DNA from 3 places in the Sessilibacter sp. MAH3 genome. Region 2 is predicted to be linked to each of the others. Evidence: predicted binding sites of a transcription regulator. Region 2 holds the regulator's gene; each other region holds the start of a gene.

Region 1 (3,281 bases), on a different contig from region 2:
AAACGCTGTTGAATACCACCTAAAGTCATCGCTGCCATTTGGCAACCGTTACAAGCACCGGTTAAATGCACATAAATATTTTTACCATCAACATCCACTAATTCAACGTCGCCGTTATCGGCTTGTAAATTAGGGCGAATAGATTCAAGAACCATTTCGATAATGCGAATGCGTTTTAAATTACCACTGGCTTTAGCCGCGGGTTTTGGTTTAGCGGCAACAACTGGAGACGCTACAGGTGCACCACCAATGGCTGGCGCCATAAACGATTCACCTTTTTCGGCAAGAACACGCGTTAATACGCCTTCAATGGCTTCGTGACAGGAAGAGCAACCACCGCCGGCTTTGGTATAGTTGGTAACTTCTTCTACAGTGTGAAGATTATTGGCGCGAATGGTTTCTTCAACCATAATTTCATCAATGGCGAAACATTTACAAATTAACGCACCTTCTTCGTGATCATCTTTCCACTCTTCACCACGATAATCTGCAACTGCCGCCTGTAGCGCTTCACGACCCATTACCGAGCAATGCATTTTTTCTGGCGGCAATCCATCAAGATAATCGGCAATATCTTGATTAGTCACTAACAAGGCTTCGTCTAAGGTTTTACCCTTGATAATTTCAGTTAACGCCGAAGAAGACGCAATCGCAGATCCGCAACCAAATGTTTGAAATCCTGCATCTTCAATAATTTCGGTTTCTGGATTTACCTTTAAGGTTAAACGCAGCGCGTCTCCACAATTTATTGAGCCGACATCACCAACGGCATTTGCATCCGCTACAGCACCTGCGTTTTTTGGATCAAAAAAGTGTTCTTTAACTTTCTCAGAATAATCCCACATGGCCAATCCTCCAAAATCTACTGTTCCGATCGAGCCTTAGCTCGAATGCGATATTGATTAAATTAATATTGCTCTATTTCTCTCAATTCACGGTTCTTTAGTGAGTACTGCTAACATGCAGATACTTAATTACGCTGAGAAAGATTTTCCGCAGCCACAACTTGCCGTTGCATTTGGGTTTTCAAATTTAAAACCACTGCCTTCCATGCTATCAATAAAATCGACTTTCACACCTTGCAGCAAAGGTTCGCTGGCTTTGTCGATCAACATTTTAATGCCACCGATTTCATGCACTGTATCGTTTTCTGAAATGGAATCTTCAAGTCTTAAACCGTATTGAAAACCTGAACAACCACCACCATCGACCTTGATGCGCAAACCAGCGATATTTTTCTCGCTATTTTCGATAAAACGGCTAACTGCTTTCACTGCGCTTTCAGTTAAGATAACCATTTGTTGTATCTCCTCGTGGCAAACTGTTTGCAAATCATTGTGTGTGCAAAAGTGTAAAAGAGCGTTTTAGAGCACCTAAAGATTGTTGTGACCCAATCAAGCTCGATGAAATAAGTACTCAAGGAAAAGTGCAACGCTTATACCATCGATTTTTACCAAACTTTTTTTGATAAAAATCAACGATTTAGTAAGAATCGATAAGCGACACAGCTGTTTTAAAGATCACCACCAACAACGCTTTGTAACATTCACGACAACCCAAGAGGACGCCAACATGCCTTATATGCTACAACCGGGTGACACAATTTTTGCCACAAAAGATATATTGAACGACGGCAGCTTTCCCGAAAAAGCCGAAGAAGAATTATTGGTTTCGAAAGGTATCCGTGGTGTAATTGTTAACTTTGGGCATTTAGAAGAAAACGAAGACCAAGAAATATTTTTGGTACAGTTTGAAAAGGGTAATGAAAGCGCTGAACTCGGCCCGCCAATTGGTTGCTGGCCAGAAGATATAGAAATTGTTGGCGATGATTTAAGTCGTTAATTTAAGCATCTATTACGGTCTAATCTAAATAGAACTCGTATATTCTCTTCATTATTAAACGTTCTATGCTAATTAACTGAAAACTATCCGGCAATTCGATCCAGCGCCATGACATTGGCGCCTGGAAGGGTTGCTCGCTGGATACACGCAGTAAAAACACATTCATTAAACATCCCGGAGTGTCTATCGTTGTCTTAAATTCACTCACAATATCCAGCTGTTCTAACGGCAAAGCGTGCTTTGTGCATAATTTTTTTAAGTACGATGACGGATGAGTGACTACATTGGAATTTGATAATATTTTCTGCGAAAGGAGTGAATTATCATTTTCTATAATTTCTGATAATGAGGGTAACTTACTAGGAAGGGATAGATGACCGGTTTGATTTATTAAAAATCGTAAGCGTGTACTTGTTGGGTGTAAATGAATAATAACAAATCGTAGTGGCCAGTTCTGTGATGGGTTTTCTAGCGGTTCTAACATGGGTAGGAATTGCATGAGTAGAAATTGTTCTAAAATTAAAGAGGATTAAATTTGGTATTTATAGGGCCAATATTTTATATGCAACAGGGCCTTCAAACAGTTGTGTGCCACCGGCTTGCATTACTACTTCTTGCACGCCACTCAAAGACAATACTTCAACACCCGCGAGGTAATTTACGCCAAGTTCTTTCCAGACAGCTGACCAAGGTAAACTTGGCCCCATTAATACCACATTGGCGTCTTTACAACGCTCCAATAACATCGGTAATGTTTTATTAACAATACTGGAGGCCGTAATAAAGACCCAGTCAGATTCTGATAGATAGTAATAAGCCGCCACATCAGGGTAATCATTACCTTGTGGATTTTTTTCGATGATCGTCCACAACTCGGGATTTATATCGTTTTGCTTTAACAGTATTTCTAAACCAGGATACCGGCCAATTACCGATACTTGCTTACCATGCAACTGCGGAAAAAAAATGTTTAAAAACCGTTAGATTTCCGGGAATTGACTGCGAGTCATCAATATTTTCCGCATTATTCAACAATGTAGAAAGGGAATTAATAACCGTATTTATGGCAAGTGCGCCAACGGTTGCTTCGGCCCATTCCCAACTTTTAATAGACGTAAAATATTGTTGAATGGGCGAATTTATTAAACTACCCGACCACGGCAAGGTTCTGGCAATATTTTTGGGGCTGAAAAAAATACCTTGCTGTGAGAAAAAATTAGACACTCTAAGGTCATATTTCTCCGTTAAAAAACCGGCGCTTAAATACGACCAATTAATGCCTAAGCAGATTTCTTTAATAATGGCAGGATTGTCTACCGATAGGAGCTTGTTTGTATTGGGAGAGAGTATGTTACTCGCTTCTTTTATCAATTCGTCATAAAGATACCAAGGCGACATAGATTAACTACTCACAACGCAGGCAGTAATCGTAATTCGGT
Region 2 (3,281 bases):
GGAAAGACCACGTGTTTTTACATGATTGCAGGAATTGTTAAAGCCGATCACGGCAGCGTTTGGATCGACAACGAAGACATTACCAATCTTCCCATGCATGGCCGCGCCAGACGCGGACTTGGCTATCTCCCACAAGAAGCATCGGTATTTAGAAAGCTATCGGTCAAAGACAATATTTTAGCAATCTTAGAGACTCGATCCGATTTATCTGCAACAGATCGCAAAGACCGAGCGCAACAACTTTTAGAAGAATTTCACATCACCCACGTACAAGACAGCCAAGGCATCGCCCTATCCGGTGGTGAACGTCGTCGCGTCGAAATTGCTCGCGCGCTAGCGACAGAACCACGCTTTATCCTTCTTGACGAACCCTTTGCCGGCGTGGACCCAAAATCCGTCGGTGATATCAAGCAAATTATTGAACACCTTCAATCACGAGGAATTGGCGTACTCATTACCGACCACAACGTTCGCGAGACCTTAGATATCTGCGAGAAAGCCTATATTGTGGGCGGCGGGTTTATCATTGCCGAAGGCGACGCTGAGACGGTTTTATCCAATCAAAAAGTCAGAGACACTTATTTGGGTGAAGGCTTTAAGCTCTAAATTGAGCGGCCACCTCAACCGACCCTCAATAAAACAACAAAAGCCTCAACACCTATCAAAGGACCCAAAAAAAGACTCTTTTTTAGCCTACAAGACCACCCAAAAGACATTTTAGGCGACATTAAAAAACCGCTTTACCTTGCTGTTGAAATAGGCGAACATTGGTCTTACTGTTAAGTGATCAACAAGTAATCCCCTCCGCTAAAGCACTCGCTGTTCTTTTATTTTTTCCCTCAAAACATTTATTTAAAGAGAATTCAAGGTTGGGCATATTTTTTGCTTAATAGCTGTTGCAAAAACGCCCCTTTCAAGTCTACACTGACACTAAGCTTGATCAGAATCAGCTCCGATTCTGACACCGTTTTTGGAAGTAGTGTCAAGTTATGAAACAATCATTACAGCTAAAAATGGGTCAACAATTAACGATGACCCCTCAGTTGCAGCAAGCCATTCGCCTGCTACAACTCTCAACGCTCGATCTTCAACAAGAGATTCAAGAAGCTCTTGAGTCTAATCCCATGCTCGAAGTTAGCGAATCCGATGACTCTCACCTTGATAGCGGTGAGTCCGGCGACAACAGCGAACAACCCAACGAAATTTCCGACAACTTCAGCGAAGAAAAAGTTACCGCAACCGCATCCGAATCCGATTCTGGCGACGCCCAAGAAGGCGAATGGCAGGAAAACATTCCCGAGGATTTACCCGTTGATACCCAGTGGGACGACATTTACCAAGGCAGCAGCAACTCTTCCTCGTCATCAGCCGTAGAACGAGACGACAGCTTTTTCGACAGCCAAATCGACAACACCGAGACCCTTCAAGAATACTTACTGTGGCAATTGAATCTGACTCCAATGTCAGAAACCGATCGAACCATTGCTTTAGCAATCATAGACTCGGTAGAGCCCAGCGGTTTGCTCTCAAGCAGTATCGAGGAGATTTTTCACGGCCTACGCGGTGACTGGCGTGAGAATGACGAAGATGCCGAACAAGAAAGCGGTGAGCTTGAAGCTTCTGAACCTCTAAACGAAGACGCAGATACAGACGCAGATACAGACGAAGACCTAAGCCTAGACGAAGTGATTGCGGTTCAACACCGACTTCAACTGTTTGATCCTATCGGCTCTTGCAGCGTCGATTTGTCTGAATGTTTGATGGTACAACTCAATCAATACGCCAAAGAAACACCCGGACTGGAAACCGCCAAGGCGGTAGTTGCAGAGCATCTAGCGTTACTTGGCAGTCGTGACTACAAACAGTTAATGCGTAAATGTCGCGTTAAAGAGCCCGAACTCAAAGTTGCGATCGATTTAATTCAGGAATTAACACCTCATCCCGGCGCTACTATCGGCAGCAGCGATACCAGCTATATCGTTCCCGATGTTTTTGTGAGCAAGCAAGAAGGTCGCTGGATCGTAGAGCTGAACCCAGAAATAGCCCCTAAAATTCGCATCAACAACAATTACGCCAGTCTTGTAAAGCGTGCCGATAGCAGCGAAGACAACACCTTCTTGCGAGATAATTTACAAGAAGCACGCTGGTTCTTGAAAAGTTTACAAAGCCGCAACGAGACTCTACTGAAGGTTGCAAGCTGCATTGTTGAAAAACAACAGGGCTTTTTAGATTTCGGCCCAGAATCCATGAAACCTCTAGTACTTCACGACATTGCCGAAGACGTAGGCATGCATGAGTCGACAATTTCACGGGTAACAACGCAAAAATACATGCACACGCCTCAAGGCATCTTTGAGTTAAAATACTTTTTCTCAAGCCACGTCAGCACAGACAATGGCGGCGAATGCTCTTCAACCGCAATACGTGCCATTATCAAAAAGCTGGTTGCCGCAGAAGACGCTCGCAAACCCTTAAGCGACAGCAAAATTACCGCGTTACTGGCAGATCAAGGCATTCAAGTCGCCCGAAGAACCATTGCGAAATATCGCGAATCCTTGGGTATTCCAGCCTCGAACGAACGTAAAAGACTGGTCTGACCAACCATGACTCGGTGATCTCGACCCTAATTCATACCCGATTACACGGGCTTAAAACCTGTGTAATCAATGACTTAACTCTGACATGAGGAATAACAATGACTCTTAGCATCAGTGGGCACCACGTCGAAGTCACCGACTCTATTCGAAATTATGTTGAAACTAAATTTGAAAAACTCGGCAAGCACAACCCGCAAATCACTACAATCAATGTTGTATTAAGGGTTGAAAAACAAAGACAAAAAGCAGAAGCTTCCGTACACATAAGTGGCAAAGATATATTTGCCGAGAGTGAATCTGACGATCTGTATATTGCCATCGATGAAATGGCCGTAAAATTAGATCGGCAATTGCTCAAACATAAAGAGAAAGCAACCAGCCACCGTTGATTATGGACCTCTCCAGCATTCTTACTCCCAGCCGCGTTAAATGTGGCTTGGAGGGATCAAGTAAAAAGCGAACATTAGAAAATGTCGCGCAATTCATTACTAAAGGATTCCCAGTTCTTGACGCTGATGAGCTCTTTCGCCGCCTGATGGCCCGCGAAAGGCTCGGCTCGACCGGAATCGGGCAAGGAATTGCGATTCCGCATTGCCGACTGGAAAACTGTACCGGCGTCATGGGAGCGTTATTTAAACTTAATACGCCATTGGACTTTGACGCCATCGATGACGCGCCCGTAGA
Region 3 (3,281 bases), on a different contig from region 2:
AATAACCAACCTGCACCCAGTGATAAACGCACAGAATCGATGAGTTTTGGCATTAATTGCGGCAGCAAAACGCGAACTATAATTTGTGATGTATTTGCGCCTAAGGTTTGCGCCTTTACTAATTGTTCGTTGGGAATTTCTTCGGCGCGTCTTTGAATGTCGCGAGCAATAAATGGAAAGATGCCAATAACGATTAGAACAACTTTAGATAATTCGCCAAGACCAAAAACAATAAATAGAATTGGTAGTAATGCCAACGGTGGAATTAATGAGATAACCGTTAAAAAGGGCGATAAGCCCGATTTCACCAATGGAATTGCACCGGTAAAAATACCAAATAGCAAACCCAATGCTGCTGCACATAAAACGCCTAATCCTAACCGCTTTAGACTGCTTGCGGTATCTATCCAAAATGTGTACTCGCCGCTGCGTTTGCTAGGCTCTAGAGCCAAGCGTTCCATCGCGTCAGCCATTTTGCTAACCGGCGGTAATAATTTGTCGTCAGCGTTTTCAGCAAGTCGCGCATTAGAATTAATTACATAAAGTACGGCAATTAAAAAAAACGGCAAAATTCCAAGTGCAAACGCTAGAGGTTTCGAGGGCTTTAAATTGATTAGGCGTTTCATAGAATAATTATTTACAGTTTTCCGTCTGCGGCCATTTGCATAAAGGTTGGATCGAAACGCAATTTAATATTGTTTGGATCACCGTAAATGCCTGAGGGTGTTTCAATGCCAACAAAGCCTGCATCCGGTGCGCCTTCGCCTAAAATGCCGTGGTCAAATGAAAATTCAGCAACCTGTTGCATAGTGGTTTTTAATTCAGAACTATTGGTTAACGATAGTGCTTGGCTCGGCTGATAAAACATTTCGGTGCTTGCTAGCTGCGCTTCATACCCGGTTAAATCGGTACCGGAAGCTTCGGCCATAAAAGTTTTTGCTTCTTTTGCAGCAGCGTCGTCACCGCTCATGGTTGCCATGATTTCATACCAGGCGCCAACCAGTGCTTTACCGAAATTAGGGTTTTCTTTTAGAACATCGGTATTTACAACTAACAGATCAATAATTTCGCCGGGAATTTTTGAAGAATCAAATACCAGATTGCTGCTGGGGTTTGTAAGAATTTCGCCTAATAAAGGGTTCCATGTAACAACAGAAGTCACATCGGATGTGCCGTAAACAGAAACCAAATCTGCGTCGGAGGTATTTACTACTTTTAAATCACGTTCTGATAATCCCACGCTATCTAATGCGCGAGCTAATAAATAATGTGAAACACTTAATTCAACCAGATTAACGGTTTGACCTTTGATTTCGGCGAGGGATTTTTTATCTTTGAGTACAACACCATCGTTGCCGTTGGAGAAGTCTCCAACAATTAATGCGGTTGAATCTACGCCACCCGCAGCAGGAATGGTTAGCGCATCCATGTTCGTCATAGAGCAACCGTCAAAAGCTCCGGCGGTATATTGATTTATGGATTCTACGTAATCATTGATTTGCACAACATCAATTTTAATATCGTATTTATCGGCCCATTTTTTAACGATACCGTGTTCGGCACCATAGGCCCAAGGCATCCAACCCACGTAAATTGACCAGCAAATTTTAAAATTATCGCGAGCAAATACTGAATTAGTCAGGGAAATTAATAGCGCTGCAAGGAGAAGGTGTTTCATTGGAGACCTCTCGGATTTATAAGTATCAAATTTTCAGTTACGTGGAGCACTCTTGGCTAAACGCCAATTAAGTCTCCCGGGCTTTTGTCCCGCCGTGTAACCTCTATCTGAACTATCCGAAAGGAAAGTTAAGGAAGGTCGAGTGCTCTCGGACCAGTCGCTTAAGAATAAGCCGGAACCCTAGCGCTCTATTTAATCAAATTGTATCGCCGTCTATACCAAGAGTACGGTCGTTTTTATTAAAGCAGTCTTTATGCCACCGAGTAGATGTCTTGGAATTGGCGGTATTAAGCGGCTACCTACAAAATTAACTATTATCATACGATCATAGTTGGTGCATTTCTATTTTTTATTTAAGTTAATGGTGCGCCCTTTAGTAATAATTTTGTATTTTGTAAGGAATCCTTCTTCAATTTCTGTCAGCTTAAATTAAACCGAGTAATAATTATTAATATCGTCGCGAGTAACAACGCCTAGAATTTCGGTCTCCAGCGGTAATTGTCGAGGGTTTTGTACATACACGGCCTCGACGGATTCGCTTTTCATTAATAAATGCGCTTCAAGTACGGTAGCCTGCTCGTGAATGGGAGGCATAGTGAGTTTTTTGCCCGGCACTTCTAAAAGGTCGATGGGTTTTTCAAGGGTCAAAATGGCATTTGGTGCGTCTTCTAAAAAGCGCGCTAAGTCTGCGGCACGTAATAGACGTTTGGTTTTACCAAGTTCATTGAGAACAATCCAATCCGGTCTTTTCTCTAGCAGTTCGATTGCTTTTTTATGGTCAATTTTATAAGGAGAAGACACTAATTTGACGTTCATAAGACTTCGGATGCCGATCCTTCGCAGGTCGTTTTCAAAGCTTGTGGATTTAACAATTAAACCTTGGCTTTTTAGGCTGGTAACAAATATGCCTTGGTCACCGATAAAATATCGTGTTGTTAAACAAGAAATTACCACGACCAGCATACTTGGGAAAATAATGGTGGGATTGTTGGTTAATTCGAGCATGGTAACCAGAGCAGTGAGTGGAGCGTTGAGTACAGCTCCAAGGCTTGCGGTCATGCTCACTAGCACATAAAAGGTGGTTCCCGAGGCGTGAATAGGGTACGCCCAATGTGCGAAGAAACTTAAAATGGCTCCGAAAATTGCGCCAATAAATAATGTTGGGCCGATTAATCCACCGGGCATACCAAGATTTACACTGACGCCGGTTGCTATTATTTTTCCGATTAAAATTAATGTCAGTAATTTAACCTCTGTGTGGTCGAGCATGGCTTCTGCGACTGTGTCGTAGCCAAGACCTAAAATCTCCGGCAGATAAAGTGCAATTACTCCAGTTACTGCACCTGCGAAGCTTATGCGAATAAATATGGGCGTCGCATGCAATGGATTTTTCAATAGCATTAATTTAGAAAATACGGTGGCCAATAATCCAATTAGAACTCCTGCCACGAGTAAAAACGGTAATTCGGTTAGGCTGGTAATTGCAATATCTTGAACGCTAAAAACAAACTCTGTACCAAATGCTAGGCGCGTAATTAGCGCTCCCGCAAAAGACGCCATAATTACTGGCACAAAACCGGTAATTGTGTACTCCATTAAGACC

Evidence for each region. Region 2 encodes sigma-54, which starts transcription at its own class of promoters, with help from an activator protein. Its sites were predicted from a motif close to TGGCACANNNNTTGCNNT; they were not measured.
Region 1: ACYQ2C_RS07575 (HesB/IscA family protein) is a predicted target of sigma-54. The motif match lies at 1,314-1,331, and genes of this name have one in related genera.
Region 3: ACYQ2C_RS14875 (putative urea ABC transporter substrate-binding protein) is a predicted target of sigma-54. The motif match lies at 1,920-1,937, and genes of this name have one in related genera.

Annotation. Positions count from the first base shown of each region.
Region 1 covers NZ_BAAGIE010000009.1:92,896-96,176, reverse strand. Annotated here, with positions in the region: gene nifU (Fe-S cluster assembly protein NifU) at 1-845, opposite strand, end outside; gene ACYQ2C_RS07575 (HesB/IscA family protein) at 975-1,298, opposite strand; gene ACYQ2C_RS07570 (nitrogen fixation protein NifZ) at 1,573-1,842, shown strand; gene ACYQ2C_RS07565 (Rossmann-like domain-containing protein) at 2,385-2,795, opposite strand; gene ACYQ2C_RS07560 (hypothetical protein) at 2,785-3,240, opposite strand; gene ACYQ2C_RS07555 (hypothetical protein) at 3,252-3,281, opposite strand, start outside.
Region 2 covers NZ_BAAGIE010000008.1:72,800-76,080, forward strand. Annotated here, with positions in the region: gene lptB (LPS export ABC transporter ATP-binding protein) at 1-606, shown strand, start outside; gene ACYQ2C_RS06840 (RNA polymerase factor sigma-54) at 990-2,597, shown strand; gene hpf (ribosome hibernation-promoting factor, HPF/YfiA family) at 2,696-2,986, shown strand; gene ptsN (PTS IIA-like nitrogen regulatory protein PtsN) at 2,989-3,281, shown strand, end outside.
Region 3 covers NZ_BAAGIE010000027.1:9,495-12,775, reverse strand. Annotated here, with positions in the region: gene ACYQ2C_RS14880 (ABC transporter permease) at 1-626, opposite strand, end outside; gene ACYQ2C_RS14875 (putative urea ABC transporter substrate-binding protein) at 638-1,678, opposite strand; guanidine-I (ykkC/yxkD leader) riboswitch at 1,750-1,873, opposite strand; gene ACYQ2C_RS14870 (chloride channel protein) at 2,108-3,281, opposite strand, start outside.